Regions from separate parts of the Corynebacterium suranareeae genome, predicted to be linked through region 2. Evidence: riboswitches for the same ligand, from Rfam matches in the RefSeq annotation. Region 2 holds a riboswitch; each other region holds the start of a gene.

Region 1 (8,021 bases), 350 kb from region 2:
GTGGAAGAACCATGGGCCACTAGTACTAATGAGAATTTGGAAAACGCCCACGCTTTGTTTCCTGACACCCTACGGTGGATTGTAGTGACCAGCGGTTTCCATGCCTGGCGGACCTATTTATGGGCCTGGCATTTGGGAATACCCATTAAAGTTGTCACTGCGTCCACCCCAGCAAACAAGCGATTGGGCATGGCGTTGAGGGAGTGTGTAGCGTTGTCGCATTCTGCTCTCCGGGTGTTGTGGCGCAAGCTGAGAACTCCACACAACTAATCTACAAAGTGAGGTATTCCCATGTCAGGTGCGTACTTTTTAGCGCGTGGAAACAATACGTATTCTCCCTCGCAATATTCTGGTGGCGCGTGGCGTGATGATGAGCTCCACCTTGCACCTGTTGCCGGTTTGGTTATTCACCATATGGAACGGTGGCGCAAAGAAGTCGCGGGCAATGTGTTGATGTTTAGCCGTTTCAGCATGGATATCTTAGGCCAGATTGCTCGCGATGATATTTCATTGGAAACAACAATCCTTCGTCCCGGGCGCACCATTGAACTTGTGGAAACGGTGGCAGAGATCAATGGTCGAGCCACGATTCGTGCACGTGGGTGGTTGCTAAAAACCTCAGATTTAGCAGAGATTGCTGGCGATACTTTCGATGCGATGCCACCGATGGAGGAGTGCTTAGATTCTAAAATTGTGCTGCCGTGGTCTGGCGGGTTTATGGACAGCATCGTGTGTGTAGAAGATTCCGGAAAGATTCCTGGAAAAAATCGCGCATGGGTGACAAGTGACATCCCATTAGTACACGGTGAAGATCCGGAACCACTAGCTGAGTTTTCCAAATTTTTAGATGTAGCCAATGGGGTGGCAGCTCGGGAAGACCCTACACAGTGGATGTTCCCGAATGTGGATTTAACCTTCCACTTATTCCGCCAGCCGGTGGGAACCAAAGTCGGGTTTAATACCCGCGTGGCGTTTGGCCCCACTGGCATTGGAATTACAACCTCAGTAATTCACGATGCCAATGGTCCAGTGGGAACACTTAATCAATCATTGACAGTGCGCCCGATTGCTGAGTTGAACAAGTAGCTGAATTAGTAACTGAATAAGTATCCGTATCAAACAGGTGACCACGCAGAGTACTGTGTTGGTACTCGGTGCGGAATCGTCCGCGTCGCTGTAATTCAGGGACAACCAGCTCAACAAAATCATCGAGGCTGTGGGGTAGTACCGGTGGCATGAGGTTGAATCCATCGGCACCGCCTTGGTCAATCCAGCGTTCGATTTCATCAGCGATGCTTTCCGGCGTGCCAATGAATGTGGCATGCCCACCGCCGGCTGCCAGGTAACCTAAAAGTTCACGCACAGTTGGTGAGGTGGATTCGATGATCCGCAACACCGTTTCGTACCTCCCCTTCGGCCCGGAAAATTCCTCCAGCGGTGGCAACGGTGGGGGAGGAGCATCCAAATCCCACGTCGAGCAGTCTTGACCCACAAAGAAACTCAGCTGATTCAGTGAGTCTTTAACCGGCAACAATGCATTGAGAGCCTGCTGCTTTGCACGCGCTTCTTCCACGGTCTTGCCAACATAGGTCACCAAACCAGGAAGCACCGGCATGGGCTCTCGCCCCAATGCTGCAGCGCGGGCATGAATATCGGAGCGGTAATCTTGCGCTTGGCCTAAATCCCACGCCACTGAGTAAATCGCCTCGGCATACTGTGCCGCGATCTCTCGTCCCTGCGGTGAGGATCCCGCTTGGAAAAGCACTGGCCTACCCTGCGGAGTACTTGGAATATTCAGCGGGCCTGCGACCTGGAAAAACTCACCATCATGATCGATCGGCTTAATCAGTGCAGAATCCGCAAATTTTCCAGCGCGATCCCGAACTAAACTTTCCACAGGCCAGGAATCCCACAAAGCTGTGATCGTGTCGATAAATTCCGCCGCGCGCGCATAGCGAACATCATGATCCGGCAACTTATCCATGCCATGATTGCGCGCCTCTGCATCAGTCATCGAGGTCACCACATTGATCCCAGCACGCCCACCAGAAATGTGATCCAAACTAGCCACCATCCGCGCTGCATGAAAGGGAGGCCAAAACGTACTAGAAATCGTGCTGATCAAACCAATATTGTTTGTTGCACGCGCCATCGCAGTCAATGCCGTCAACGGTTCCAAAAACCAACCCGGCCCGTTTTCCAAACCAACCGGATTAATCGCCTGGCCATCGGCCAAAAAGACCGCATCCAGCTTGCCGCGCTCAGCGGTGCGCGCGAGCTCCTCCCACCAGGAAATTAGACCCAGCTTATCGACGCCTCCCTCCTCACACCGCCACGCCGCCGCATGGTGCCCAGCGCCGAAAGCAAAAAGATTGAGGTGAATGTGTTGGGAATTCATCAGTTAAAGACCAACCCACCATCGACGACCAAGTTTTGGCCAGTTACTGCTCGTGACCAGGGAGAGGCGAAGAAGAGGGAGGCGTCGGCAAGCTCTTGTGGCGTCGTGACAGACCCCAGTGGCGTGCCTGCGGCGATGAAATCAAAGACTTCCTCGGGCGTGGCGGCGCTGGCGCCGGTGGTGCGCAGCAGGCCGCCGCTGACCATGTTGACCGTGATGTGGCGCGGACCCAGATCCTTGGCAAATGTGCGGGTCAGGGACAACAGTGCAGCCTTCGCAGCGGTGTAATCGTGGTAGGGGACAGTCGGATTCTGGAAAAGATTCGTGCCGATGTTGATCACACGACCACTTCCCACCTCCTCAAAACCAGGCAACGCCTCCTGAATGGTGTTCAACGCGCCCGCGATTGCGCTGGTGTATTGCTGATCAAAACGCTCAATCGTGATGTCTTCTGCCTTGGGGCGCGCATCGCCATCAAAGCTGAAATCCGCCAAAGCGCTGTTGACCACAGTGGTGATCGGGCTACCGAAATGTTCCTTGGCCTGCTCAAACATGCCTTTCACCTGGCTGCGATCACGAACATCAGCCTGAATCGCCACTGCGTTTTCACCAGCCAACTCTGCAGCAGCATCAGCCGAACGGTGATAATTCACCACAACACGAGCACCCTCGCGTAAAAAAGACTCAGACAACGCACGACCAAGTCCGCGTGCACCGCCGGTGACCAAAACAATTTGCTCAGAAAATTCAAGCATGAAAAAACGCCCTTCTTGGGTTGGGGCGAAGGGCAAAGAGACCTATCCCATGGTAGGTAGGCTTTGCGACAGTCCCTTCGCCAGTACTAACTGGATCAGGTTCGACGGGTGTAATCTCAGCGAAAGCTTTTTTAAAGTGCTTTTGCACCCCGTGTCACTAGTAGCCGAGGGTATCAGTTTGTTGTCGCACGTGGGGTGAGTTGGTACCGCCACGTTTAAGTTGGTGTCATCCTTGCGCATGAGCGCGATAGCTTTTCCCAACGTATCGATTGCTTGTTTAAGTTCCTCGACTTGATTGTCTTTCCCAGTTGATCCTGCGTTGGGATGCTTCGGCAGACAAACTCGGGCTTGATTAAGCATTTTTCTATCTGAGCAAGTTTGCTTCAAGCTCTTGATTGCGTTGTTGCATCAAGGTGAGTTCATGGATGCCATTGGTGGTCATAGTGCCAGTTTTGTGCAGAACGATGTCGAGCCCAGACTGCGCTATTTTTGCGAGTGCAAATTGAGGTGGCTGTTCGTGGAGTATTTGATGCATGTAGCCCTATTTCCATGTGTTTCACCGTCTTCTTTAGTTTGGTATTGGGGTCGCTTAAATACCCTGAATAGGCATAAAAGTCAGTAGCCAAAAGTTATCTTTTTATGTGATGTTTGCCATGTCTATAACGGGGGTGAAAATCCACGAATATCTGTTTTACCCGCAGAACTAATGATGTTTTCAGGTTAGGGTCAGTTTGTTCACATTATGTAGAGACGACAGGAATATGTGAATGAAACTGTTTCCCAAGGCTGTAGGTGTTATTGCCACAGCACTGCTTATTACAGGGGGTGCAGACGTTCCAGGGTGGGCGAGTGTATCGCAGCCCGGTTTTGGAGGGGTTCCAGGTTGCTAGTATTAATGGGCTGATTTTGGATCGTTGGCTTGCGCTGGGTGGTCCTAACAGTGTACTTGGTTTCCCTATCGCGGATGAAGCAGTAGCTTCAGATGGGGTTGGCCGTTTTTCTGTTTTTCATAATGGAGTTATCTATTGGCATCCCAGCTTCGGGGCATGGGAAGTCTATGGTGATTTTGAGAGCATGTGGATGACCTCTGGTGGAATAGATGGCTTGTATGGTTATCCCACGGGTGGCTTTACTTCCGATTCGACAGGGAAGTGGCAGAATTACGAAGGTGGGCAGATATTCCTACCTTCAGATTCGGGTTCGAAGAATTATGCGTGTATGGATGTTGTGGGGTTGATTCTTCAACGACTTGGCCGCGAGGATGCGCCAGTTGATTTTTACTGTGATAACCAGGGTGCGACTATCTCTCTGGATGGTGGAGAGAGTCATTTTTATGCGCCAACTAGGGAAATGCTTGTGACGACTTCATCGAGTTCACTTGCTCCACAAGCTCGTGCTTTGCCAGACGTTGAATGCAACAGTATCGGCTTTGTTGATGCCAGCCCAGCTATACGGTTGAGTGCATACTCGGTGAGGAAAAATATTGATACATGTGTGGGTAAGGCTGTAGATGGTATTCCTGAGTGGTCAAAGGAGTTTTCTTATTCGATTAAGCACACGTTGACCCAGCGTAGGCTTCACAAAGTTGAACTTACTATTGAAAGTTTGACATTCCCATCTAGAGTGTTCCAGCAAAACTACGAGCTTAAAGAGGATCGAAAGTGGCAGATTGATCCGACGGTGCCGGATGGGAAACTTTATACGGCGAACGGAGGCACGAATACGGCTGCAAGTGTTTCGAGTGGCCCGATACCGGAAACGCGCGGTACATATTATCTTCAGGCGACTACTTTCACATTAAAGATCCCGTCGAAAGACTATGATATTACAGGGGAGAAATGGAATGGTGCTCGACTAAATATTGGGCGTTTTAAGTGTGATCCTTTTGACGAGAGAAATCCATCTAGTAATAGGTTGTGCGAGTTCACCAATCCTGTGGATGATAGATAGATGGGAAACACGCATTTTGACCCAGTCGGAAGATGGGTGGCTGCTAATATTCACTGTGATCTGGAAGAATATCCGGTCACACATGATGAGGCTCTTTGGTGGGCTCTCATGTTCGGGCGTGATCATCAGAAATTAGAATATCGCATTGCTGGTTCTCTCAAACATAATGGGCAAGATCCCAGTTCGTTTTCATTTCGATTTAATCCACGGACCTGGGCTGAGCACAAGGTAGTAAGGTATACCAATGGTGAAACGAGGGAGATTTTTGATACTCCTGAACTGACTACTGATGGTTGGTTCGAACCAGGTCAATTCGTTGTTCGTTCTTCATTGCTAGGTACTCCTAACATGATGGTGATGTGGAGAGATTTTCTTATTCGAGAGCTGCTCCCTTTATCGCCTCCATGTGGATTTTCAATGACGACACATAATCTTCGGTATTTGAAGATTACGCAAGAACCTACAGATGAAGATGCTGGTTGGGGTCTTTATGTTGACCTTCAAACCGATTGTGCTCTGTATTACTGCCAGTACAGCATGCAGCACGTGATGCATAAGGAAATAGAAGTATCCTCGGTTCATCTGCTCTTTTCGGGGGAGACTAGTTTTCATAAGTTCGAGCGCAATGATGTCGGTGAGCTAATGCGTGTGGATTCAGCTGCTGGTTAGTTCATACAAGACATCCTAGATTGACACTTCCCCATGTTTGAAGCCGGGGGATTCTCATCATGGATGTGTTGTAGTCTCGAAAGCGGTGGAGTCTGATTACCATTTCGGATGGTGGGGTGAAATCAGCCGACTAACGGATGTTTAAGGCTGCGTTAACAATGCGGCTTATGTAAAACTGCAATGCCTACAGGTAAATATCCGTATGCTGAGTCCAAATGCTGACTGGCCCTCGTTGGTCGTAGGTTTTCTATAGAAGGTAGAGGTATGAATGCACTATTAAAAGCTGCGTCTCTCGGATTACTATGTGTGACTACCACGCTCTTGGCTGGATGTGGAAATTTGATCACTGCTGACGTCAGAGGGCAGGTGGGATTAACGCGGGCAAATGATGGTGCGATTTCTATTGTGGTGCAACCCTGCGGCCTTGAGATAGATTTGGTTACGATTAATGGTCCTCTTAAGAATCCTTCCGTTGAAAATGTGAGTTATAGGCGATATAGCACAGAAAGTCCTGAGTCCGACTTCTTTCGTATTGACCTTGATAATCCAGATGAAAAGTGGATTGTTGAGGTCTCTGATCCACTTCCTGAATATGCTAACGGTATGCTCCTTGTTAGTGCCTGGGTGAGTGGGAAAGATGCTCAAGTGCATCAACTGACGACAACTGTTGGTGATGTGAGTGAGTTGGATGAGGGGTGGGTTGTGGTTGGGAGATCATCGTCGTTGCAGACGATTGAGGATTTTCACCAGTGCCGTACGCCCGTCAGTTAAGTGCCTTGTGCACTTTTCGTTGAAACCACCTTGCTGTGTGCAGGGTGGTTCTCGCATGGAAGTCGCAGGTGTTTCTCGGTTTGCATAATCAAGGTCGGGGTCCGGCCCAAACGCTGAGTTCAGTGGCTTGTGTCCTATCAAGAAGAGCTCCCTTGTGGCTTCAGGGGGGGGTAGGTGGTGTGGGAATTATTCTTATCTTGATGGGAATCTATTTCAGGGTAACTCAGCCTGATGGAATTCTAACTGGATATTTAATACCGGTTGGTTTTGGGTTTTTTCTCGCAGAAGCAGCTGTGGCAATGGAGCGTTATTGGCATCGCAGAAACCAAACACTGCGTTCTTAAAGGAAGAACGTTCTGCCCCTGGAATCTACGTCCATGGGTAGGGTTGTGATTGGTAGATATCACGCATGTCTAAAGCTGTGAATGAGGCCCACCTAAAAATGTAAAATTCGGACTGCGCCGAAGAGCACTCGCGTTTTGTGGTGGGTTGTTGAACGGCGAATTTACAGCGACTATTCAGGAGTCACACTTACCCAAATATCCACAAATTGAACCCCTTAAATCGTCTCCAGAGTGATCTCAGTGAATTGTCCAACTTCGCGGACATTTACGGTGCGGAGACGGTTGCTTTCGATCCGGCGGGGCATCGCTGGTTTGCCTTCATCTAAAAATACTGGCGTCATGGTCAAAATGATCCGGTCGAGTGCACCCGTGTCAAAGAATTGGCCCGCCAGATCGCCACCACCGACGATCCAGATATCGGTGTTTTCTGGATTGTTTTCCAGTATGGCGGGGAGAACATTGGCGACATCTCCATTCACTACTTTGACGGGTTTTCCTTCTGGCGTTTCCAAGTTCCTGCTGCTAAACACCCAGGTCGGACGGTCTCCATACACATCAGTCCACTTTTGGGGATCGCTTATGAAATCCAGATCTTTGAGCAGCCATTCATAGGTAGTAGATCCCATGACAAGGGTGCCAACTTTTGACAGGAAATTGCCGAAATCTTCAGAGGCACTGTTGCTGCCGGGGACGTCGAAAAGCCATTGCAGGGAGTTGTCTTTGTCTGCGATGAAGCCGTTGAGCGTGCTGGATGTGTTGTAGATGATCGCCATCACACGATGGTACCTACGATGGGGATCATGGGAATTAAACGTTTGGACAACGTGGCGATTGTGGTGGAATCGTTGGATGAAGCTGTTGGTTTCTTTGAGAAATTAGGGATGTCCCTAAATGGCCGAACAACGGCCCAAGGGGACTTCGTCGATCACACCGTCGGCCTCACTGGAGTGACTTCTGAGATTGCAGTTTTAGAGACTCCCGATCGGCATTCTCGGGTGGAGCTTACTCAATATCTGCATCCGGAACCGATTACAACCGCTCCACCCGCACCAAATCAGATTGGTATGCACCGTTTGATGTTTGCGGTGGATGATATTGAGGAAACGATCGCACATATCGGTGCGGAACCACTAG
Region 2 (8,021 bases):
ATACAAAATGAGTTCATCTAATGCGACATTGAGCGGCGTTGGCAATACGCCAGGGTGGAGGATCTCCCAGTCAAAGTCAGTAAAATCCTTCGCGCCAGTAACAGCTCGACGAACAGCCAACGCAATATCTGCAGTGCTGAAACCATGAAGCTCAACACCAGGAAATTCTGCCAGCGCTGCATCCATTTTTGCTTGCAAGCGATCTGTGTGGTCACCAACAGAGGACCCTTTTAACGCCTCACCCAGAGCGAAAAATGCCTCATCGGGATCAATGAAGAAATCACCGGAAATCTTCACCTCGGCGATTGTGTCCAAATCCGTTGCAACATCAACGACAACAAGTTTTCCACCAGGTACTTTAAGCTCAAAATGGTTATTCATGCGCCCCACAATAACCGCTTTTTGTTTTTCGACGCGCCCCTCCGCCACGCCCCACCCGCCGCAGGCGGGCGTCGAAAAGCAAAAGCAAGCGGATCTGTGATCCGCGCCATAGACGTGTAGGCTGGCGGGTGGAAAATTCCGAAAACTTCTCATTAGGGAGAAACCCATGGCCGGCACGATTTCCACCTACATCACATTCAACGGCAACACGGCAGAAGCTTTGAAACATTGGCAAGATGTTTTTGGCGGCGAGCTAAATTTGATGACGTACGGGCAGACTCCAATGGAGGGGATGCCTTTTGATCCTCCGGCGGATGCGTTGGCGCACGGCGTACTTTCTTTACCTAACGGCGGGCTGATCTCGGGTGGTGATTCTATGGATGGGGAGTACCCGATCCGGGATACCGCGTATTCCATGTTGTACAACGCAGAGTCGGTGGAAGACGGCCGGGAGAAGATCAACAAGTTTGTGGCAGCTGGCGGTGAGGAGACCATGAAGTTTGAGCAAGCTCCATGGGGTGGCTCTTATGGCCAGGTTTTTGATAAGTATGGCGTGATGTGGAGTATTTCAGCTGAATAAATGAGAAAAAGTTCGTTGTTTTTTCACTACCTGAAACGAACAACGAACTTTTAGTTTCTTTATTTTTTAGTCTTCCCGGTGCCTAAGAGTCTTAGATGTTGAGAAGATCAAGGCTCCCAGCAGTCCAACTCCTGCGAATGCGAAGAAGCCCCAAGGATAAGCAAGGTTGACACTAACTAGAAGGCCACCGAGCAACGGGCCGGAAATCGCACCGAGGCGGCCAATTCCTGCAGAGAATCCCATTGCGGTTGCGCGCATTTTGGCTGGGTGGTTTTCACCGACGAATGCGTAGATTAGAACCTGTGAGCTGAACACAAAGATGCCTGTGAGTAGCACGATTCCATAAAGTCCAACTAGCGGCATGCGAACTGCAAGTAGGGCAAGGAATACAGCAGAGAAGACGAACCACACCAGTGCAGTCTTGCGAGGGGAGTTCTTATCGGCAAATCGTCCTGCAACATAAAGGCCGATCACAGCACCGATGTTCAACACCATGAGGAAGCCGAGTGAATTGCCCATGTCGTAGTCGGCTTGGCGCATGATTTGTGGCAACCAAGTATTCAAACCGTAGACAAGGAGAAGACCCATGAATGAGGTGCCCCAAATTGCCAGCGTGTTTCGACGGAACGATGGCTTGAAAAGGGAAGATAGTGATGAAGATTCAGCGAGCTCGGCTTCGTGCTCCCGGTCTAGATCATCTTCAAGACTCAGGCCATATGAAGTTGCGACAGCTTGGGCTTCATCCATCCGGCCAGAAACTTTAAGATATTGCGGGGATTCCGGGAGGAAGAAGAACAGTAGAGGTAAAAGAATAAGCCCTGGGACTGCACCGGTGATAAACATGGAGTGCCATCCAAAGCCTTCGATGAGGAACATGCCGAGGAAAGCGGTGGCTACAGCTCCAACGTGGTAGCCGGTCATGAGCGTGGTAGATGCAGATCCGGCCTTTGAGCCTGGTCGGAATTCAGTCACCATGGCAATGGCGGTGGGAAGTGCTCCACCAAGGCCAACGCCGGCTAGGAAACGCCACAGGCTAAATAGCGGAACGTTGGTGGTGAAAGCCAGTAGAAGTGTGAATACAGAAAACACTGCTACGGAAAACAGCATCACACGTCGACGTCCTAGACGGTCAGTTAGGAATCCGATGGTCAACGCGCCGATGGTCATTCCGATAAGACCAATGGTGGAAATCTGTGTGGCTTGTCCTGCGGTGAGATCCCACGCGGGATCTTCCAGCATGGACGGGATTGTTGCACCTAGTACGACAAGGTCGAAGCCGTCGAGGACGATTGCGAACCATAAAAGTGCGAGGACTGTTCCGACACTTTTGGTTTTTGTCGTGTGGTTTGCAGAAATTGTTGTCACGGGTGTTTATACCTCGAATTTTGGTAGGTCGCGTCCAACGTACTGCTCAGCGAGATAGCGTTGGCCTGATTGGGATTCTAAAACGGAGCGCAGTTCAGCAAATCGGCGCTGGGTGGCAAAGTGATCTTCGCCAGGAACAGCGTGCAGCATGGAGCTCATCCAGTAGGAGAAGTGTTGTGCTTTCCAAATGCGGGGGACTGCCAGGGAGGTGTAGCTGTCTAGCAGTCCGGTGTCCTTTTTCTTCAACGCGCGAACTAGCGCTGGGGCAAGAACTGCAACATCAGCTACTGCCAAGTTAAGGCCCTTAGCGCCGGTTGGCGGCACGGTGTGTGCGGCATCGCCTGCGAGGAACAGTCGTCCCTTTTGCATTGGTTCGGTAACTGCAGAACGGAAGCGAAGTACTGCTTTGTCAAAGATGCGTCCCTCAGAAACGGTAATGCTGGGGGAGTCTGCGCGTAGGTGGAGTTGCTCCCAGATACGATCATCAGACCACATATCAGGGGTGTCGTCGGGGTTGCACTGTAAGTAGTAGCGCTGGATCTCATCGGTGCGGGTAGAAATTAAGGCAAAGCCTTCTGGGTGGGTTGCGTAGATGAGTTCTTTTTGGGTTTTTGGTGCTTCGACCAAGATGCCAAACCATGCATAGGGGTACTCGTGGCGTGCGCGCACACCACCGTCTTCGGTGATGAGTTTGCGGTAAGGCGAGTTGGATCCATCTGCAGCAATGACATAATCGGCGGTGATGGTGGTCGATGATCCATCAGCCTCGGTGTATGTAACTTTCGCTAGGTCGCCTTCGTAGTTTTCTACGGAATCAACAGTGGTGCTAAAGAGTAATTCACCGCCATCTTCGATGCGTTTAGCAATGAAATCTTTTAAGTATTCATGCTGTGGGTAGATCGCTACTTTATGTCCCGTAAGTTCGGTTAGTGGGATTCGAGTGCGTTCGTTGTTGATGGAGATGTCGATGGCTTCATCGTGGTCGGCTTCGGCTTCCATGCGGGCGCCGACACCGGTTTCCCGCATTAAATTCAAGGTGCCTTGTTCAAGGATTCCAGCCCTCACGGTTTCTTCTACTTCTTTGCGGGTGCGGGACTCAAAAACAATTGATTCCACACCTTGAAGATGGAGGAGGTGCGCGAGGGTTAGCCCTGCGGGTCCTGCGCCAATAATGGCCACTGGTACGTGATTCATGGGAAACTCCTTTTCGTGTGCCCACTGTGGGTGATGCCCAGTTAATGACTTCCCTCACAGTGATTTAGGCCTCAATGTATGGGAAGGTGCGTGCTATGACAACTTGTTCGCGCTGCGAACTGGTTAAAAAATTGGGGTTAAAGTCACAGCCAGCGTAAAAGCGTCCGAAATCACTCGACAAGGGTGTGGCTAGGGGTGTGCTTCAGGGTTTGGCGTGGATATGTATTTTTCTTCACCAGTTTCTAGGTTTTTCACCCGGTTTAGGCTAGTGTGAACGCGTACTTAATTTGATAGACACGGGTGCTCGGTGAAAATCCGGGCTGAGATCTGGCACAGCCAGGACCGTTGAACCTGATCCGGATAATGCCGGCGATAGGGAGGAAATAATGGCTAGTCCCGCCATGCAAAAAACTAATCAACCAAAGTCTTCTTGGCGTGTTATTGACATTGTCATCGCATCCGTTTTGGGTGTCGCGTGTGGATTGATTTTCATCGTCTGGAACTCCATCGGCTATGCCTGGACCACGGCATTTAACGCTCTAACTCCTGGTTTGGGTGGAATTGCCATCGGTATTTGGCTGTTGGGCGGAGTGTTGGGTGGTTTAGTAATCCGCAAACCTGGCGCTGCGATTTTCGTGGAAGTTGTCGCCGCTTGTGTTTCAGCGGCGCTAGCCTCACAGTTTGGTATCTCCACCATCTACTCCGGAATTGCGCAAGGCATTGGTGCAGAAATTATCTTTGCGTTGTTCCTCTACCGTCGTTACAGCCTTCCAACCACCATGTTTGCAGGAATGGGTGCCGGTGTTGGCGCAATTTTCCTTGAGATGTTCTTCTACGGAAACTTGGCAAAATCCCTGTCCTTCAACGTCATCTATTCCGTCACAGTGTTGATCTCTGGCGCGATTTTGGCTGGACTGCTCAGCTGGTTCTTGGTTAAAGCGCTTGCGCGAACTGGTGCACTGGATCGATTTGCCGCTGGCCGCGAGGTTTAAATGACCACCACACTTGGCACGCGCGTTGTGGCGCGCAACTTTGGCTACCGCCATGCATCCAGGCAAAACCCTGCGCTCGAAAACGTTAACTTTGAGGTTAAACCAGGTGAGCGCATACTTCTTACCGGCGCGTCAGGCGCCGGAAAATCCACGCTCCTCGCCGCACTGGCCGGCGTCCTCGGCGGCTCCGACGAGGGCATAAGCATGGGGGAATTGCTTGTCGACGCCCCCTCCATCGGTTTAGTTCTCCAAGATCCAGATTCCCAAGTCATTGCTTCTCGCATCGGTGATGATGTGGCATTTGGGTGTGAAAATCTCCAGATCCCGCGCAAGGAAATCTGGCCACGAGTAGAACGCGCACTGAAATTAGTTGGTTTGGATCTCCCTCTTAACCATCCCACCAAGTATCTTTCGGGAGGCCAAAAACAACGCTTGGCGCTAGCTGGTGTTATTGCGATGGGTGCGCGGTTAATTTTGCTTGATGAACCCACCGCGAACCTTGACCCCCAGGGACAACGTGATGTTGTCGCAGCTGTGGATCGAGTAGTGGCGGAAACGGGCGCAACACTTATTGTGGTGGAGCACCGCCATGAACTGTGGTTAAACACCATTGACCGCATTATCAGTATTTCTGATGGCCGGGATATCCAGCCTGAGCAGTTGCAAAGAGTTGGTAGGTTGCCTAAGGCGCAGCCGTCGAAAAGCAATCCGATTTTGTGGGCGCAGGACTTGCTTTGTACCTGGGGCGGCATGCGTTGTTTTGAGGTGCCGGAAGGCGCCTCCACGGTGATCACTGGGCCCAATGGCGCTGGAAAATCTACGCTCGCGTTGACGATGGGTGGACTGATTCCGCCTAAAAGTGGGCAGCTGGAGCTTTCCGAAGGTTTAAGAAAAGGACTAAAAAATCCGCCGCACAAGTGGCGTTCCGCCGAGCTTGCTGCCCGCATTGGCACGGTGTTTCAAGATCCTGAGCATCAGTTCGTTGCCCGCACCGTTCGTGATGAGCTGGAAATTGGGCCCAAAATCATGAAAGTGGATGCTGGAGACCGGATTGAGGAATTACTTGACCGTCTGCGGTTGCGTCATCTAGAACACGCCAATCCTTTTACTTTAAGTGGTGGCGAAAAACGTCGACTGTCGGTAGCAACCGCATTGGTGGCTGCGCCGAAGCTTCTTATTTTGGATGAGCCAACCTTTGGTCAAGATCCTGAAACTTTTACAGAGCTGGTGCTATTGCTGCGTGAATTGACCGAAACTGGCATCAGCGTGGTCTCTGTCACCCATGATCCAGATTTCATTGCAGCATTGGGCGATCATCACATTGAGGTGACAACACGATGAATCTTCTAGCCAATATCAATCCCGTCACCAGAATCATCGCGCTCATGGTATTAACCACGCCATTGTTGTTGAGCGTGGATGTCATGTCGGCGGCAATCGCGCTGGCGGCAACGATCATCATGGCGCCGTTTGCTGGTGTGACGTGGAAAATGTTGCTTAAACGTGGCTGGCCTTTGTTTCTCATGGCACCCGTGGCTGCGCTGTCCATGGCTCTATATGGAAGACCAGAAGGCAAAGAGTATTTCAGCTTTTTACTCATTCACGTGACGGATAATTCGCTAGCGCTGGCAGCTGCAATTGGATTAAGAGTCCTTGCCATCGGCCTACCTGTGGTTGTGTTAATCGCCAAAATTGATCCCACTGATCTCGGCGATGGCCTGGCCCAACTGCTGAAATTACCCGAGCGTTTTGTGATTGGGGCAGTGGCGGGAAGCCGTTTGATGACACTTTTCCGTGAAGATTGGTATTCCATGTCCCGTGCACGACGTGCCCGCGGTATCGCTGATCAAGGACGGATTAAGCACTTTTTCACCATGACTTTTGGGCTGTTGGTGCTGTCGCTTCGTCGTGGGTCAAAACTTGCAACAGCAATGGAAGCTCGCGGTTTTGGTGGAACTCAAGGTCGCACGTGGGCGCGTGAATCTACGGTCGGAATCCGTGATGCCGTCTTGATTGTGGTGTGTGCGGCGATCTCAGCAAGTGCCATTTTCATAGCCATTCAGACGGGATTCTTTAAATTCCTCGGAACCTAAGCGCACATGAATATTGTCTTAATTGATGGGCAATCTGGTGCAGGCAAGACAACCTTGGCCTTAGATCTAGCAGCCCAAACAGGTTTCCAACTAGTCCACCTGGATGATTTTTATCCCGGGTGGACTGGACTTGCTGCTGCCTCAGAGATTGTCGCTCACAGTATTCTGACTGCGGACAATCCTGGTTACCACCGGTGGGATTGGGACAACAATAAGAAAGGAGAGTGGGTTTCTCTAATACCTGGTCGAAGCATAATTATCGAAGGCGCTGGCTCGATAACGCAGTCGTCAAAAGCTAGAGCAGCGGCGTTGGGGTGTCTGCTTACAATCCGTATCACCGGTCCAGAACACGTGCGAAAACACCGTGCGTTAAAGCGAGATCCAGGCTATGCACCTTTTTGGGATTTATGGGCTGATCAGGAGCGACAGCATTTTGCTCAAGGTATTGAGGTCGATCACGAGATTGTGCTAGGTTCGGATAAGACTGCGGGACGACCCGAAGTTATTTTTTGACAGCCTGGGAACGGCCCAGAGTTCTTAAGAAAGTTTGACCAGAGAACATGCCGTTTTCTTTGTTAAAACCTTTGTTGAAACCACTTGATTACGCCCGCATCATTATTGGCTGGGCATCAATTTTCCTGATCCCCTTGATTGCCTTGCCTTCTATTTTGGAGTTGGCAGTGATCGTAGCGGTCATCCTATTCTGCGCGTTTGGCGTAGTGAAAATGGCCGAGCGATTGGCTCATATCTTGGGAGATCCTTTTGGCTCGTTGATTCTCACATTGTCCATCGTGATTATTGAGGTCATTTTGATCTGTGCAGTCATGCTTGGGCCAGGGGATAGTGCGATTGCTGGGCGAGATTCCGTGATGGCCGTATCTATGATCATCATGGGATTAGTCGTGGGACTGTGTCTTTTGATCGGTGGATTAAGGCACGGAAGTATGCCACACAATGGTGTGGGGGCTCCTACGTATTTGACGCTGATTACCACATTTTCGGTGATTGCTTTTGCCGTGCCAGCATTTTTAGGTGAGTACACACCAGGGCAATCCATTGTTATAGCTGTTTTAACTGTCGTTGTTTATGGGTTCTTCCTGCTGCGCCAGACAGGTGCACAGGCAAGTGAATTCCAAGAAGTTGAAGTGGCAGAAAAAGCTCAAGACGCTATCAAATGGGAAGTTCCATTTCGTGGTGTGGTGCTGATCATCACGGTCCTTCCCATCGTGATGCTGTCCCATAATATGGCGCAGGCGATGGATGAGGTGTTGGATAGTCTTGGCGCTCCGGTAGCTATGGCGGGGTTAATTATTGCCACCATTGTCTTTTTGCCGGAAACCATCACATCACTTAAAGCCGCGTGGACTGGGGAAATTCAAAGGGTCAGCAATTTGGCTCATGGAGCACTTGTCTCCA
Region 3 (8,021 bases), 410 kb from region 2:
ACGCACTGCTGTGATTTACCACAAGCCTCACAGCGTGTTTCAGCCTGAATATGCGTGGCGTGTAACAGATAAGTGGATCAACTTCCCTTGGTCCACACTGCCTCCGGTAGAGCCTTCTAAGTAATTTTTATCTAAGAGTCCTGCATGCACTTGGTGTGTGCAGGGCTTTTCTTTATCCAAAATTCCTCACATCAACGCGACCGAAATCCCATTATGTGAAATTTAGGCGATTAACGTCTCAGTCCATGAGATTGACTCTAAGAATCTCCTGTGGAAATATCACTGGAGTATTTATTGGAATCTAATTTTTGTGTGAGGCGATAACGCGTGACCACAACTGATCACACCACGGAGTTGAATCCCTCTGACCCTGATGGACAGTCAGCAACTCTTGTGATTGATAAGAAAACCAAACGTCGGGTTGCGGCAGCCTCCACCATTGGCACGACTATCGAGTTTTATGATTTTTACGCCTATGCTGCCGCGGCTGTTGTTGTTTTCCCTAGTTTGTTCTTCCCGAGCAATGATGATCCAACAGTGAACTTGTTGGCGTCATTCGCAACATTTGGCTTAGCGTTTGTGGCGCGTCCAGTGGGATCAATCCTCTTTGGTCATTTCGGTGACCGTGTGGGACGCAAAGCAACATTGATTGGCTCACTGTTGACCATGGGTATTGCCACCATCTTGATTGGCTTCTTGCCAACGTATGGACAGGTAGGCATCATTGCTCCAGCCTTGCTGGCATTGATGCGTTTTTGCCAGGGACTAGGCCTTGGTGGTGAATGGTCTGGCGCAGCACTGCTAGCTGGTGAAAATGCTGAAAATACTCACCGTGCCCGTGCGGCGATGTGGCCTCAGCTAGGAGCGCCGTTTGGTTTCTTCCTGGCTAATGGTTTCATGCTGGTTCTGGTGGGAGTCCTTGCTCATGAGGACGGTGATCTTCAAGGCGCGTTTATGACATGGGGCTGGCGTCTACCATTCTTGTCTTCTGCCCTTATGATCGCCGTTGGCCTGTGGGTGCGTTTCTCCTTGGAGGAGACTCCGGTATTTAAACAAGCAGTAGATCAGGGCAAGAAAGTTAAGTCCCCACTGAAAGAGCTGTTTAAGACTTCCCCTGGTCCGGTCGTTCAGGCAACTTTGATCATGTTGTCCACGTACACTTTGTTCTACTTGGTCACCACGTGGATTTTGTCTTATGGAATTGGCAACCGCAGCGCGGGAACTGGCCTGTCAATCCCATATTTTGAATTCCTCCAGTTGCAGCTGGCCACGATCGTGTTCTTTGCCATCATGATCCCAGTGTCCGGCTGGTTGGCTGATGTGTGGGGCCGTAAAAACACGCTCACCCTGGCTTCGGTGTTGCTGCTTGGATTTGGGTTGGTGTTTAACTTGTTGCTCGATCCTGAAACGGCCACCAAGACTACCGTCTTTATTTTCCTGTTTGCTGGCATGAGCATCATGGGTCTCATTTTCGGGCCAATGTCTGCTATTTTGCCGGAACTTTTCCCCACGAATGTGCGCTACACTGGCTCAGGAATTGCTTATAACGTTTCTTCGATCCTCGGTGCAGCTATTGCCCCGTTTATTGCAACGTGGCTGGTAGCTGAGTATTCAGTAGCCTATGTTGGTTATTACCTGATCATTGTCACCGCAATTACGTTTATCGCGGTGCTAACCATGAAGGAAAACAAAAACCACGACCTCCGAGAGGTCTAAAAGATTTTTGCTTATCGACGCCCCCTTCGGTTCCTTGTCGTCAATGCAAATTGCACAGCACCCAAGCAACCCAATCGCAACAGGGCTTCGATAAGCGCATAGTGGAACACCCACATGCGGCGGTAGACGGCATCAAAACCATCTGCCGCCGCTTCGCGTATCTGGCCTTCAAAAACTTCACGTTGTAATTGGATGCTTTTTAGATAGTGTCCGTTAAAGTGAGTTTCTTTAACAACGCGCAATGAGGATTCACGATCAACCAACTGATGTACTTCATCAACGGTCGGATAGTGCAGAGCCGGCCAGATATATGCCTTGAGCATAGAAATCGCCTCAGTACTCACCGGACCCCATTGGTCGGTGGCAACTAAAGACTGGAAGGCGACATTCCCACCGGTGGCTAACATGCGGTCTATTGCTTTGATAAACCGTTTGGAACCATGCTTGCCTACCACTTCAAGTTTTTCCATGGAGACAATCGAGTCATATGCCCCGCCCCATTCACGCTGAGTGGGTATTGCTTGTGGAATCACCTCAATGTGGATATCTTCTTCCACTCCAGCAAGCACGAATGTTTCTTCCAAACTAGCTACTTGTGCTGGATCCGCCGTTAATGAATCTACTGTGGCTTGTCGGCGTGCTGCCAAAATAGCAAGAGCACCACCACTGCTGGGAAACTCCAATACGTGGCTTCCTGCCTTCACCTTGGCACAGTCAAGCAAGTATGACGCTGCACGACGTTGAGCTTCGCCTAAATCTTCACGTTCCACGGCTACCGGTTCAGAGATTTTCGTGATATCGACAAAGTGTGATGCAGGTTCTCTATTTTTGCCAGCACCTGGCACGTAGCTTTTTACTGCAGTACGCAAAGTGGTGGGAACACCAGAGGCAAAAATTCCACCGAAGGCACTCATCCCATCGCCAGAACTTAGCCGAATAAGCTCATTAGGTAATGCACCACCAGTATCAACGGCGTGACCTGGCAAGGTGAATGCGCTCGACAGTTTGCCGCGGGGTTTGAATCCAGTCCCCAAAAGGGCGGTCAAAACGTCGGCAAGCTTGTCGCTGCGCCACTCGCCTGCCATGTAGCTTTCAGCTAAGCCGAGCCACCCGGATGCTGCTAAACGTGAAAATAATTCCTCATGATCGATTATGAGATCTGGGTCATCGCCCAGTAAAACTAGGCCAGCGTTGCTACACGCCTTAGCGAAGCGATATTCCGCTTGCCTTGCGCGCGCCCCTGAAAACGCAAGGTTAGGCACTGACGCCACCCCAGGCCACTCTTCCACGTCAATGGGTTCAAGATGGCGCAAACGTGCCTCTGCCATACGTTTTATGCACCTCCAGTGGATCAAAGCCAAGAAAATCTTCGGCGGATTTAGCTGCTAGAAGCAGTGTACTTGCGTGTGTTGATTAGGCGGTGCAGGCGCGTCGAAACGCAATAAATCGGACTCAAATAAAAAGTTCTGACATTTGACGTGACATATGCCATACCAACGTGCATACTTATTGAAAGTGGGCGCGAATTCGGCAAGATTTTCTCCGAACGGACAGAAAAGCATGACCCGATCCTGTTTGTTTCTGTAGGAAGTACTATTGTTTAACGCGTACACGTGCTTAACACGACAACGCTTAAACGGCTGCACGCCTTTCACTGCAGACCGCACAAGCTTTAAGATCCACGATCAGGAGACTTTGACAAATATGTCAGTTAACCCAACCCGCCCCGAAGGCGGCCGTCACCACGTCGTCGTCATCGGCTCCGGTTTTGGTGGCCTTTTTGCTGCTAAAAACCTGGCCAAGGCAGACGTCGATGTCACTCTGATTGACCGCACAAATCACCACCTCTTCCAGCCACTGCTGTACCAAGTAGCAACTGGCATCTTGTCCTCTGGTGAAATTGCACCTTCAACCCGACAGATCCTGGGCTCCCAGGAAAACGTCAACGTCATCAAGGGTGAGGTCACCGACATCAATGTCGAGTCCCAGACCGTGACCGCTACCCTCGGTGAGTTCACCCGCGTCTTCGAGTATGACTCCCTGGTTGTTGGTGCTGGTGCAGGCCAATCCTACTTTGGTAACGATCACTTCGCTGAGTTCGCTCCAGGCATGAAGTCCATCGATGATGCTCTAGAGCTGCGCGCTCGTATCATTGGCGCTTTCGAGCGTGCTGAGATCTGTGAAGATCCTGCTGAGCGTGAGCGTCTGCTCACCTTCGTTGTTGTTGGTGCTGGTCCAACCGGCGTTGAGCTTGCAGGTCAGTTGGCTGAAATGGCACACCGCACCCTTGCTGGTGAGTACAAGAACTTCAACACCAACTCCGCAAAGATCATCTTGCTTGATGGTGCACCACAGGTTCTTCCTCCATTCGGTAAGCGTCTCGGCCGTAACGCTCAGCGCACCCTGGAAAAGATCGGTGTTAACGTTCGCCTGAACGCAATGGTCACCAACGTGGATGCCACCTCGGTTACCTACAAGACCAAAGACGGCGAAGAGCACACCATTGAGTCCTTCTGCAAGATTTGGTCCGCTGGTGTGGCTGCTTCCCCACTGGGCAAGCTCATTGCAGAGCAAACCGGCGTTGAGACTGACCGCGCAGGTCGCGTGATGGTCAACGATGACCTGTCTGTGGGCGAGCACAAGAACGTCTTCGTTGTTGGTGACATGATGAACTACAACAACCTCCCTGGTGTTGCTCAGGTAGCAATCCAGAGTGGTGAGTATGTTGCAGAGCAGATCGCAGCTGAGGTCGAAGGCCGCTCCAACACTGAGCGCGAAGCTTTCGATTACTTCGATAAGGGCTCCATGGCAACCATTTCCCGCTTTTCCGCTGTGGTGAAGATGGGCAAGGTTGAGGTCACCGGTTTCATCGGATGGATCCTGTGGTTGGCTGTTCACATCATGTTCCTCGTGGGCTTCCGCAACCGTTTCGTTTCCGGCATCAGCTGGGGACTTAACGCTATGTCCCGTAAGCGTTGGAACCTGGCCACCACTCGCCAGCAGCTTCACTCCCGTACTGCCATGCTTAAGTACGCACACGAGCTGGAAGAGGCCGCTGCAGATCTCCCAATCGAGCTGCGCGACAACCAGCGTTTCGGCGGAAAGTAAGTCTACTTTTCTGTAGTAAGCAACGAGCGTGACTTCCTTAACGGGGAGTCACGCTTTTGTTGTAGAAGGCGATCTTTTAGGTGCCCATACGCGAAACTGTGCGCTCATCATTTCGGTGTTTGTTAGAAAGACGTGAAATCCGATCCCGACGTGAGCCAGATTAGTGCTGAAATAGCTGTATGCCCCGGTGTGGATTTTGATGTTCGTGCACTTGGCGGCATGAGACGGCGTGAGACCAAACACAGAGACCCAGAAATCACGTTTTCGACGTTTGTGGGTCTCCTGGTTTGGCGTATCGCTCTCATTACCAAACACAGAGACCCAACATTTAAGTTTTTGCAGATTCTGGGTCTCCTGATTTGGTCGCACTCACATTTTGGTGCGACACCTGAAAAGTCATACCTCCCCAGAAGCGCTTCTAACGGGTTTTCAGGGCTTCATGCACACCATAGTTCATCTGAAAAACTCGAAGCCTTAAACAAGCGATAAACGCTAACGCGCATTGGTCTGGTTTGCCGAGTTAACCCAAGTCCGGTTTATATCGGCCGCATCATTTCGGTGCGCGTGAGGAAATGTGAAACCTGAAGGTGTGCTGATCAAGAACTCACCACAAACAGGACATCACCCCTTTAATTCGAACAAAACTTTGCATTTAACGGATGGTTACATGCAACAATCCACCACAATCCATCGGAAATCTCAAGTTTGTAGTGAATATTCAAACACATTGTCGCTTATGAGTTACCCGCCGGCCCCTCCGCCCCTGTGGAAAAGTACACACGTCCACTTTGCTAGGCTGATTAGCAGGCACGGGGTGCCGTTGCTGGATTTTAATTTCCAGAGGCTGAGAAAACACCCGTTGAACCTGCTCTAGCTCGTACTAGCGAAGGGATGGCCTTTAAAGTGGCTAACTCATTTTTGGATTCTTTAACTCTTGTTCGACAAAACACTCCTCTTGTTCAGTGTTTAACCAACTCTGTGGTCATGCAGGTCACCGCGAATGTATTGCTTGCTGCGGGAGCTACCCCTGCGATGGTTGATACTCCAGCTGAATCAGCAGAATTCGCCGCGATCGCAAACGGAGTGCTCATTAATGCAGGTACTCCCTCTACTGAGCAGTACCAAGGAATGACCAATGCCATTGAGGGCGCACTAAAAGCTGGGACACCGTGGGTGCTGGATCCCGTTGCTGTGGGTGGATTGTCGGAGAGGACTAAGTATGCGGAGGGAATCGTCGATAAGCAGCCAGCCGCAATTCGTGGAAACGCGTCAGAAATCGTGGCGCTTGCCGGTCTGGGTGCTGGTGGGCGCGGCGTAGACGCGACCGATTCGGTGGAAGCAGCGCTGCATGCGGCGCATCAGTTGGCCAATCGCACCGGTGGTGTTGTGGCGGTTTCTGGGGAGCAGGACCTTATTGTTTCTGGTGACCGGGTGACATGGTTGCGCTCTGGGGATCCCATGTTGCAGCTGGTGATTGGCACGGGTTGTTCGTTGGGCGCTTTAACGGCCGCCTATTTGGGTGCTGTGGTAGGTTCATCGATTTCAGAGCATGATGCTGTGTTGGCGGCACACGCCCACATTGGAGCAGCTGGCCAGATCGCTGCGCAGAAAGCCACAGCACCAGGAAGTTTCGCGGTTGCGTTTATTGATGCCTTGTATGAGGTCGATGCGCAGACCGTGGCTTCGTTGATTGATGTGCGTGAGGCTTAAGATTTCCGTGACTGATTTTTCTTTATACCTTGTGACAGATCCGCATCTTGGTGGTGGGCCGGATAACGTTGCCGGAATCGTGGACGCCGCGATTTCAGGCGGGGTATCCGTGGTGCAATTGCGTGATAAAAACTCCCCTAAACAAGATGTTCGTGCAGCAGCTGTGGAGCTAAAAGAAATCTGTGACGCCCGCGGGGTATCGCTTGTGGTTAATGATTACCTTGATATTGCGGTTGAGCTGGGGCTTCATCTGCACATTGGCCAAGGCGATACACCTTATATTCAGGCACGAAGGCAGCTTCCCGCCAATCTTGAGTTGGGGTTGAGCATTGAAAACTTAGATCAGCTGCGCACGGTGATTGCGCAATGTGCAGCCGCTGATGTGGCATTGCCCGATGTGATTGGCATCGGTCCCGTGACTTCTACAGCTACCAAACCAGATGCGGCACCAGCACTCGGTGTTGAAGGCATCGCGGAGATCTCAACCCTGGCGAAAGCTCACGGCATTGCGTCTGTTGCCATTGGAGGCGTGGGGCTGGACAATGCTGCTGAACTTGCAGGTACTGACATTGACGGCCTATGTGTGGTGTCTGAAATTATGACCGCTGCAGATCCTGCAGTTGCCGCTTCCCAATTACTAACTGCTTTCCAAGGAGCTTTTGTGGACGTCCCCTCTACCCCACGCGTGCTATCTATTGCAGGCACTGACCCCACAGGCGGTGCAGGCATTCAAGCTGACCTGAAATCTATTGCCGCAGGTGGTGGATATGGCATGTGTGTGGTCACCTCGTTGGTTGCCCAAAATACTCACGGCGTCAACACAATCCATACTCCTCCCTTGACTTTCTTGGAAGAACAACTTGATGCAGTCTTTTCCGATGTCACGGTCGACGCCATCAAGCTCGGCATGTTGGGTTCTGCTGACACGGTAGATCTGGTGGCACATTGGTTGGGCTCCCGTGAGCACGGCCCGGTGGTGCTTGATCCGGTGATGATCGCAACCAGCGGTGACCGGTTGCTTGATGCCAGTGCTGAAGAATCTTTGCGTCGCCTGGCTGCCCACGTGGATGTTGTTACCCCAAACATCCCAGAGCTCGCCGTATTGTGCGATAGCCAGCCGGCCACAACGATGGATCAGGCAATTGCTCAGGCTCAAGCATTTGCTGCTGAGCATGACACCATCGTTATCGTCAAGGGTGGGCATTTGACTGGCGCTTTGGCAGATAACGCAGTCGTTCGCCCAGATGGCTCGGTATTCCAGGTGGAAAACTTGCGCGTCAACACCACCAATTCCCACGGCACCGGATGTTCCCTGTCCGCTGCTCTTGCCACCCGAATTGCCACCGGTGAGAGCGTTGAAAAAGCCCTTGAGTGGTCCACACGCTGGCTTAATGAAGCCCTGCGCCACGCCGACCAGCTCCACGTCGGCACGGGAAACGGACCAGTCGATCACGGGCACCTCACTCGCCGCATGCTCTCAGCTGCTG
Region 4 (8,021 bases), 1.0 Mb from region 2:
AGTTTTTACCTCAGCAAAGATGACGATCCCAGTTCTTGATCGAAGGATAAGATCTATCTCCCCGACCGAATATCTAACGTTGCGGCCAAGAAGTGTGGCACCATCATCGAGGTAACGCTGCAGCGTTAGGTCCTCACCAAATGCGCCTAAGTATTGCTTTTGCGTCTTCATATCTCCCCCAAAACGTTGAATAGTTTGTTTCATCTGTGCTTCCAGATTCAACGTGGTTTAAACAACGCCCTCAAGGAGCCACTACTCCAAGCTGTGGATAACCCTTGCAAGCCACTAGTTATCCACAGGCTCAATACTTCTGGGGTTGACAAAAGGCGCATTCATCGTCGAATGCGCCTAATCGAAAATTCTTAAGTGCTGTGAGAATCTCACATCACAGAAAGCTCCCCCTACCAGGGCCTTATTCAGGCATGATGATATCCGGCTTATCTAATTCCTCAATATTGACATCCTTGTAGGTGATGACTCGGACGTAGCGAACAAAGCGTGCTGATCGGTACATATCCCACACCCAAGCATCGGACATGCGAACTTCGTAGTAAACGTCATTTCCGCTGTTGTGAGGGATCAGCTGCACAGCATTTGCTAGATAAAAACGACGTTCGGTTTCTACAACATAGGAAAATTGGCTTACTACATCGCGATATTCGCGGTACAGAGAAAGCTCAACCTCTGCTTCGTAGTTGTCGAGTTCTTCAGCGCTCATGCTCCACCTTCCGTCGTGTGTTTATCTGCAGCTTGTAACCATTCTTGGTGTGCCTTGGCCACATTCGCATAACTATATCTGTGCTCGGGGCTCGCACCGTGGTGGCGCACCGCATCCATGTGGATCTTCGTACTGTATCCTTTGTGGATTTCCAACCCATAGTGGGGATACTTGGTAGCCAATTCGGCCATGATGTCATCGCGAGTTTGTTTGGCAAGGACACTTGCTGCGGCGATACAACGTGCGGAAGCATCTCCGCCGATAATCGGCAGATACGGGGCGGTGAAACCAGGAACTTTCATGGCATCGGTAAGAATGTAACCGGGTCGCGTTTCTAGTGCAGCAACGGCGCGTCGCATGCCAGAAATATTGGCATGCTGGATGCCAAAACGGTCAATGTCTTGCGCGGATATGAGGATGACTGACCAAGCTACTGCATGCTTTTTGATTAATGGCATGAGTTTTTCGCGAGTGGTGGCACTGAGTTTTTTGGAATCTGTCAGCGCCGATAATTCTTCGATAGGTTTGTCTGGAAGAATGCAGGCCGCAATAGAGATTGGGCCGCAGCAAGCACCGCGTCCAGCTTCGTCTACACCGGCAACGGGCCCTAGCCCGTTGCGTGACAAGGTGACCTCAAAGGTCCGTAGATGCTTTAAGCGTCGCATGGAGGGAGGCGTCGAAAAGCGAAATTTTTAGCCTTGGATGGCAGGATCATCGACCCCGCCGATTCGGCTAAATGGCAGCACAATGGCTTGAACTTTGCCCTTGATGTTTTCCTCCGGGATGGTGCCTTGGTACTCATCGCCCAGATGGTAGCGGGAATCCATGGAATTGGTGCGGTTGTCGCCCATCATGAAATAGTTGCCCTCAGGAACGGTGATCGGCCCGAAATAGTTTCCTCCGCACTCAGCGGAGCCAGAGGTTTCATCGATTGGGAATTGAGCAGGTTGAAGCGTGTAGCTATCATCTACTTCCTTACCGTCGACCATGATTCCAGGGTCTCCTTCTTGGCAGGAAACAGTCTGACCACCGGTAGCGATAATGCGCTTGACCAGGTCATTTTCATCCGGCGCGACAAGCCCCACGTAGGAACCCAAATTCTGCAACCCCCGGATGACCGAGTTGTCCGAACGCTGGGTGGTAAACCCTACGTTCCACGAATCAGTTCCCTTGAAAACGATGACGTCTCCTGGTTCTGGATCGCTGAAATAGTAGGAAACTTTCTCCACCAAAATGCGATCACCCGTGCACCCCTCACATCCGTGCAAGGTTGGCTCCATCGATCCACTGGGGATCATATACATCCGTCCAACGAATGTCTGTAGGACGAAAATCAACGCGAGGGTCAGCACGACCACCACCGGGATTTCGATGTACCACGGTGTTGGCTTTGATTCCTTTTTCGACTTTCTAGCACGTCGACCGAACCGACCGCCCTGGTTGGAATCGTCAGAATTAGATGCACTAGATAAATCAGTCACGGAAGTTCACTTTAGCAGTATTACTTTAGAGCTGATTAGACCTATGTAAATGCAATGAAAAAGTCGGCTAAGACAGCACATAATTTTTCCGTGCTGTCTTCTCCATCCAATGATGGGCCTATAAAAGGGCGGAACCTATTTAAGACGGAACGTAGAGACAATTCCCTCCAACACTGTGGTTAGTTCATATTCACCGTTGAGCTGAGTCAACAGCACTAATGTTCCAGTTTGCTCGTAATCTTGTGTGGCCAACACGATGAGAGTTGTGCCATCGCAGTCATATTCGTTGAACGGGCCACGATAGTATCCGTCATCCCAGGTATCAGTGGTTAATAGGTCACAGCTTTGGTTGAAACTGAATTGGTCCAATGCTGCCTCAGGAGCCGTACCTGCATCAGTTGCCAGCATCCAGATTCCAGATGCACTGAATGTTTCCCAAAACGCGCCCAAATCAGGTGCTGCTGCTACAGAGTTCCAGAATCTTCCTTGTGGGTCGGTCCAGGCTTCCCCGTCGATTTGTGCCCATTCGACTGGCACTGACACGGCAATAGTTGATTCATTATCCGTAATTTCCACGGATTGGCCACTATATTCACCGACAGCTGCGGCCGCAGCGGGGTCCTGTCCCCCAAAGACATTTTCGGCAGTAACCGCTAATTCTCTGCCATTAATTTGGCCCTCAAGTAGCACTTCCGCACTTGGCCGAAGAACTTCAACATCAATGGTGCCATCGACTCCTTGGGTGTCTAGAACTTGGCAATAGCTACCTAGGTTTCCGCCGTCACCAACACTTACACCGCCAAGTTTAAGAATCAGATCACCAGGCTCTATTCCTGCCTTATCTGCGGGACCGCCCGCTTCCACCGAAGACACCCACACGCCGAAAAATTGAGGGTCGCCACTGTCCCATGCTTGCGCATTAATTCCAATTGATGAGACACGTTTGCCATCGATCATGTCCTGAATAACGTCTTTTACGACGTCTCTATGGATGGCAAAACTGTAGTCAAGTGAATCATCACCGGCATAATTAACGCCTAAGACTTTGGCATCGGCAGTAATCAGTGGACCTCCAGAATTTCCACCACGGATACGTGCATCATGTTCGATAACATGTTCCAAAGAAGCCCATTGGGTATCAAATTCAAAGTCAGACTTTGACACAATTCCCCTGGTCAACGTGAAATCATCAGCGTATCCCACTGGAAATCCAGCCGAGTACACATCCAGACCTGTAGTGATGTTTCCTTCGAACCACTCGAAGTGAGGGAGGTCTTTTGCACTTAGTTGTACAACAGCGAGGTCCAAGCATTCAGATGCACCAAGCACTCGCATGCTTGCTTTGTCATCACCATCTGCACCGTACAATCCATCCAAACGGCCAGCACCAACCACCACGTGATTATTTGTAATGGCAATTCCTGACGGATCAATAATAAACCCAGATCCTTGCCAAGCAGATTCTGAAGGATCAAGCGTACCTGGCTCAATAAATGTACCTTGACCTGTGATTTTCACTGTCGCATCTGCCAACGAATCAAAAGTCACAGCATGTTGACTCGCAGCTATTACTCCATCACCGCCATTGCTTGCGGCTTCTAGCGATTCATCGGTCCCGGTTGACGTGGAACAACTTGCGGCCAATAAAGCCAAGACGCTAAGCACCGAACAGCTCGCGTAACTAAACCTTCGGGGAAATATTTTAAGAACCATGATGGGCTCCTTTGTTTGCACCCTGGATCACACGCATATCCAAAGGTGGGTAAATAGGTGCAAGACATTGACCAATCTAAAAAAGTTACAAATGAGGACTCAAACCCTAAGTGCAAAGCCTTTTATGCAAAACCCTTTAACTGACCCTTAAACCAACCCTTTAACTAACCCAGCCCAAAATTCCTACAAAGCACCCAACGATTCACAAAACTTTTTCCTGGAGTAAGTTTCTCCAATTTTACTACTTTTTACCTGGAAAATACATCAACATCATTAGGTATTTCAAGCCAGCACGCACGCTCTACCCAATCGCACACGCTTGCCCGTTTGACAAATATTTTTAGGCTTGGCTAACTTTTCTTTATGCCTAAATCTACGCGGGTGACCCCCACGAGCATCGCACAAGCAAAACTCTCTCGTCGTGCTTTTCTCGGAACGTTGCTGGGGACTACAACGCTCGCTATTGCTGCATGCTCACAAACATCACAATCATCTGAAACATCCCAAGGTCAAACATCGTCAGCTGCAGACAGTCCTTCTGAAGATCAGCGCATTGTCGCTCTCAACACGGGACAATTGGATAACTTGCTGTTGCTAGGAATTACCCCAGTTGGAGTTGCAGCAGCTAAAAATGCCGACCTTATTCCGCAGTTCCTCAGGGATCGTTTCGGTGCAGAGATGGATCTAGATAGCATTGCAGATTGTGGTTTTCGCCAAGATCCAGATATTGAAGCCATTGCAAATCTAAATCCCACTTTGATCTGCGCAAATTCTCGATCCGATGAAGCACTGCTGACCAAACTGCGCGCCATCGCCCCTGTGGTAACCGGCGAAGGTGGTGGTGAAAACTGGAAGCAGGATCTTCTCACCATTGCAGAAGCAGCAAACGTGAAAGACAAAGCCGAAAGTCTCCTGCAAGAGTACGAAGACACCGCAGCTGAGATTGCAGCAAACCAGCCCAGCACGCCACCATCAGTGTCTTTCCTCCGCACAAAGGATGATGCATTCCAGATGTATGGGGCTGAGTCAATGGCAGGTACCGTTGCTGGGGATTGTGGATTCGCTCGCCCAGAAGCCCAACAATTCACCGATCAGGCTGGACAAGACTTATCCGCTGAGCTCATTGCCGAAGCAGACGCCGACTGGTTGTTCTACGGAGTGCAAGACGGAAAATCCAGCCCAGAAGACACCCCTTTGTGGCCCTCACTGAAAGCAGTTCAATCTGGTCAAGCTATCGCCGTGGATTATGATTCCTGGTACATGAACGCCTCACTGGTTTCAGCTGGCATTATTCTTGATGGATTAAAAACTAACGTCGCAGTTTAAGCAGTTAAGCAGCTAAGCAGTTTAAGCAGTTTAAGCAGTTAAGCAGTTAAGCAACTAAGCAGCTAAGCAGCTTAAACCGTTTAAGTACTTCAATTAGCTTAGATCAGACCGCCGGACACACAATGTGTCCGGCTCACATCTCTATCAAAAGCAGAAAACCCCCAACCATTCACTAAAAGTGAACGATCAGGGGCTAGTCCAAAAGCTAGCAAGTAGCTATAGACCAAACGCTAAAATTAGCGCTTCTCCTTAATACGTGCAGCCTTACCGCGCAGTTCGCGCAGGTAGTACAGCTTCGCACGACGAACATCGCCACGACGGACGACCTCGATCTTCTCGATGTTTGGGGAGTGTACTGGGAAGGTACGCTCAACACCGATACCGAAGGAAACCTTACGTACGGTGAAGGTTTCGCGAACTCCGCCGCCTTGGCGACGAATGACAACACCCTTGAAGAGCTGGGTACGGGTGTTGGTGCCTTCGATAACCTTTACGTGAACGTCGAGGGTATCGCCTGCACGGAATGCAGGAACGTCATCGCGCAGGGATGCTGCGTCAATCTTGTCCAGAATGTTCATTTAAACAATCCTTTTGCTAGTAGGGAAAGAGGACCCTGGCGGCACTTTCCCAGTTTTGGGACGCTCGGCCGGTTCGTATCCGTTTCAATTTTCGAAGCTGTTACTTTCAACCCAACCGAAATCGGGTTTGCACAGTCAACTGGAATATTCTTTCACATCCCCTACCCTATTTTCAAACCTGAATTCCACCCCCCTCATTCGGGTGCCGATTTTCAACGAAGTTTTATCTAATCGTTGACAAAAGTATGTTGTCAGGCTTGACTGGTTGCACATTACCCCACGGGTGCCCAAAGCATTGGGCTGAGATTGTGCGCTGTTGCTGCGCGGGACCGTTCGAACCTGTCTGGTTAGAACCAGCGAAGGAAGCGAGGACTGATTGACCCGTGTATAAAAATCGTTTTGACCTGCGTTGTTATGTCGTAACTGGTGCTGGTTCCGTTGAGGAGATCGTGCACACCGCGTCGCAAGCCGCCTTAGGTGGTGCGGGTGTTATCCAGGTACGTTCAAAACCGATTTCGCCAGAGGCGATGAGAGAGCTAGCGGCCAAGGTCGCGGTCGAGGTTGCGCGGTGCAACCCTAAAACGCGTGTGCTTATCGACGACCACCTCGACGTTGCTATTTCCTTAATGCGTGAGGGTTTACCGATTCACGGTGTGCATCTTGGACAAGATGATGTCTCGGTTTTTCAAGCTCGTGAGTTGTTAGGTTCTGATGCGATTATTGGATTGACTACTGGCACAGCAGAGCTGGTGACTGCAGCTAATGAGGCTGCCCATGTGTTGGATTACATCGGTGCTGGCCCGTTTAGAAAAACCCCAACGAAGGACTCTGGTCGCCCACCCATTGGTCTTGATGGCTATCCCCCATTGGTGAAGTTGTCGGCGCTGCCGGTCGTGGCTATCGGTGATGTCACCCCTGATGATGTCCGCGATCTCAGCGCTACCGGCGTGGCGGGTGTTGCGATGGTTCGGGCCTTTTCACAATCTGATAATCCGCAAAAAGTCGCGCATGAAGTGCTGGAAAATTTTGAGGCGGGAAGGGCCTTATGACTAAGAGCGCAATTGTCATTGGTGGCGGAATCATCGGCTTGACCACATGTTTTGAATTCCAAGAGGCGGGTTTTCAAGTCACGTTGATTGATCCTGATCCAATTTCTGGGGCAACCCACCATGCTGGCGGAATGTTAGCCCCTACTGCTGAGGTGCAGTATCAGCAGCAGGATTTGATTCAGTTGATGAAAGAATCGGCAAGGCTTTATCCCGATTTGCTCGAGCGGGTCTCCAAATACACAGACCTTCCCACCGGCTACCGCACAGAGGGCACGCTGTTGGTGGGTGCGGATCGCACGGATGGTCTGCATGTTGCTGAGCTCATCAAATACATGCACTTGATGGATCTTCCCGTGGATTTTTTAACTACTCGTCAGGCTAGATCCGCGGAACCAGCATTGTCACCCCGAATTTCCAAAGTGGTCAACATTGATGGTGATCACCAGGTTGCTCCTCGTTTGTATGCCCGGGCGTTATTGGACGCAATTCTGCAGCGGGGTGCAGAGCACATCGCCGACACTGTGATCTCTATTGATGGCCACGACCCCTGCTTGACCGTAACCATGGGTTCGGGGGTGAGGGTGGCGTCGAAAAGCGTTGTTGTTTTAGCGGCAGGCCTAGGCGCCGCACGCATTCCTGGGTGGTTTGAGGGCGCAAACCCGCTGCAGTTGCGGCCGGTGTACGGCGATATTATTCGCGTTCGGGTGCCGGAGAAGTTGCAGCCGATGGTGAGCAAAGTGATTCGCGGATTTGTGGAGGATCGGCAGGTTTATATCATTCCCCGCGATGATGGCACGTTAGCTATTGGTGCGACCAGCCGTGAAGACCACCCGCATCCTAAAACTGGCTCGGTTTATGATCTCCTCCGCGATGCCACCCGTCTGGTTCCAGGTATTGAGGAAACTGAATTCCTCGAAGTCACTTGTGGTGCCCGCCCGGGAACTCCCGATGATATTCCATATTTGGGATGGGTGGGTTCCAACGTCATTGTGTCAACAGGCTATTTCCGCCACGGCATTTTACTGGCGGCTCTCGGTGCGCGCGCTGCCGTAGATCTGGCCACCAAGAAGCCCGTGTTCCCCACTCTTGATGTGTGCGATCCTTTTCGCCACCGCACTTAAAAAGGACTTTCTTTAAGATGATCAATTTTACTTTC

What was found. Region 2 has a riboswitch for thiamine pyrophosphate ahead of N24_RS06095 (ECF transporter S component). Riboswitches for the same ligand answer to the same signal wherever they lie in the genome.
Region 1: it holds a riboswitch for thiamine pyrophosphate, as region 2 does, so the genes downstream of both, N24_RS04360 (3-oxoacyl-ACP reductase) here and N24_RS06095 (ECF transporter S component) in region 2, are expected to answer to the same signal.
Region 3: it holds a riboswitch for thiamine pyrophosphate, as region 2 does, so the genes downstream of both, thiM (hydroxyethylthiazole kinase) here and N24_RS06095 (ECF transporter S component) in region 2, are expected to answer to the same signal.
Region 4: it holds a riboswitch for thiamine pyrophosphate, as region 2 does, so the genes downstream of both, N24_RS10655 (thiamine phosphate synthase) here and N24_RS06095 (ECF transporter S component) in region 2, are expected to answer to the same signal.

Annotation. Positions count from the first base shown of each region.
Region 1 covers NZ_AP017369.1:914,608-922,628, forward strand. Annotated here, with positions in the region: gene N24_RS04345 (YdcF family protein) at 1-270, shown strand, start outside; gene N24_RS04350 (thioesterase family protein) at 292-1,086, shown strand; gene N24_RS04355 (LLM class flavin-dependent oxidoreductase) at 1,040-2,398, opposite strand; gene N24_RS04360 (3-oxoacyl-ACP reductase) at 2,398-3,153, opposite strand; TPP riboswitch at 3,208-3,315, opposite strand; gene N24_RS16330 (hypothetical protein) at 3,518-3,688, opposite strand; gene N24_RS16440 (LGFP repeat-containing protein) at 3,979-5,103, shown strand; gene N24_RS04370 (hypothetical protein) at 5,104-5,772, shown strand; gene N24_RS04375 (hypothetical protein) at 6,037-6,543, shown strand; gene N24_RS04385 (dihydrofolate reductase family protein) at 7,103-7,660, opposite strand; gene N24_RS04390 (VOC family protein) at 7,688-8,021, shown strand, end outside.
Region 2 covers NZ_AP017369.1:1,268,801-1,276,821, forward strand. Annotated here, with positions in the region: gene N24_RS06075 (lipoate--protein ligase family protein) at 1-381, opposite strand, end outside; gene N24_RS06080 (VOC family protein) at 548-961, shown strand; gene N24_RS06085 (MFS transporter) at 1,028-2,317, opposite strand; gene N24_RS06090 (4-hydroxybenzoate 3-monooxygenase) at 2,333-3,520, opposite strand; TPP riboswitch at 3,807-3,916, shown strand; gene N24_RS06095 (ECF transporter S component) at 3,907-4,512, shown strand; gene N24_RS06100 (ABC transporter ATP-binding protein) at 4,513-5,853, shown strand; gene N24_RS06105 (energy-coupling factor transporter transmembrane component T family protein) at 5,850-6,605, shown strand; gene N24_RS06110 (nucleoside/nucleotide kinase family protein) at 6,612-7,118, shown strand; gene N24_RS06115 (calcium:proton antiporter) at 7,166-8,021, shown strand, end outside.
Region 3 covers NZ_AP017369.1:1,675,454-1,683,474, reverse strand. Annotated here, with positions in the region: gene N24_RS07930 (phosphoribosyltransferase) at 1-124, shown strand, start outside; gene N24_RS07925 (MFS transporter) at 328-1,716, shown strand; gene N24_RS07920 (SAM-dependent methyltransferase) at 1,728-3,044, opposite strand; gene N24_RS07915 (NAD(P)/FAD-dependent oxidoreductase) at 3,421-4,824, shown strand; TPP riboswitch at 5,625-5,734, shown strand; gene thiM (hydroxyethylthiazole kinase) at 5,728-6,534, shown strand; gene N24_RS07905 (bifunctional hydroxymethylpyrimidine kinase/phosphomethylpyrimidine kinase) at 6,542-8,021, shown strand, end outside.
Region 4 covers NZ_AP017369.1:2,276,831-2,284,851, forward strand. Annotated here, with positions in the region: gene N24_RS10620 (YraN family protein) at 1-171, opposite strand, end outside; gene N24_RS10625 (DUF2469 domain-containing protein) at 413-718, opposite strand; gene N24_RS10630 (ribonuclease HII) at 715-1,383, opposite strand; gene lepB (signal peptidase I) at 1,411-2,199, opposite strand; gene N24_RS10640 (S1C family serine protease) at 2,335-3,747, opposite strand; gene N24_RS10645 (iron-siderophore ABC transporter substrate-binding protein) at 4,276-5,238, shown strand; gene rplS (50S ribosomal protein L19) at 5,475-5,816, opposite strand; TPP riboswitch at 6,086-6,198, shown strand; gene N24_RS10655 (thiamine phosphate synthase) at 6,200-6,865, shown strand; gene thiO (glycine oxidase ThiO) at 6,862-7,986, shown strand; gene thiS (sulfur carrier protein ThiS) at 8,004-8,021, shown strand, end outside.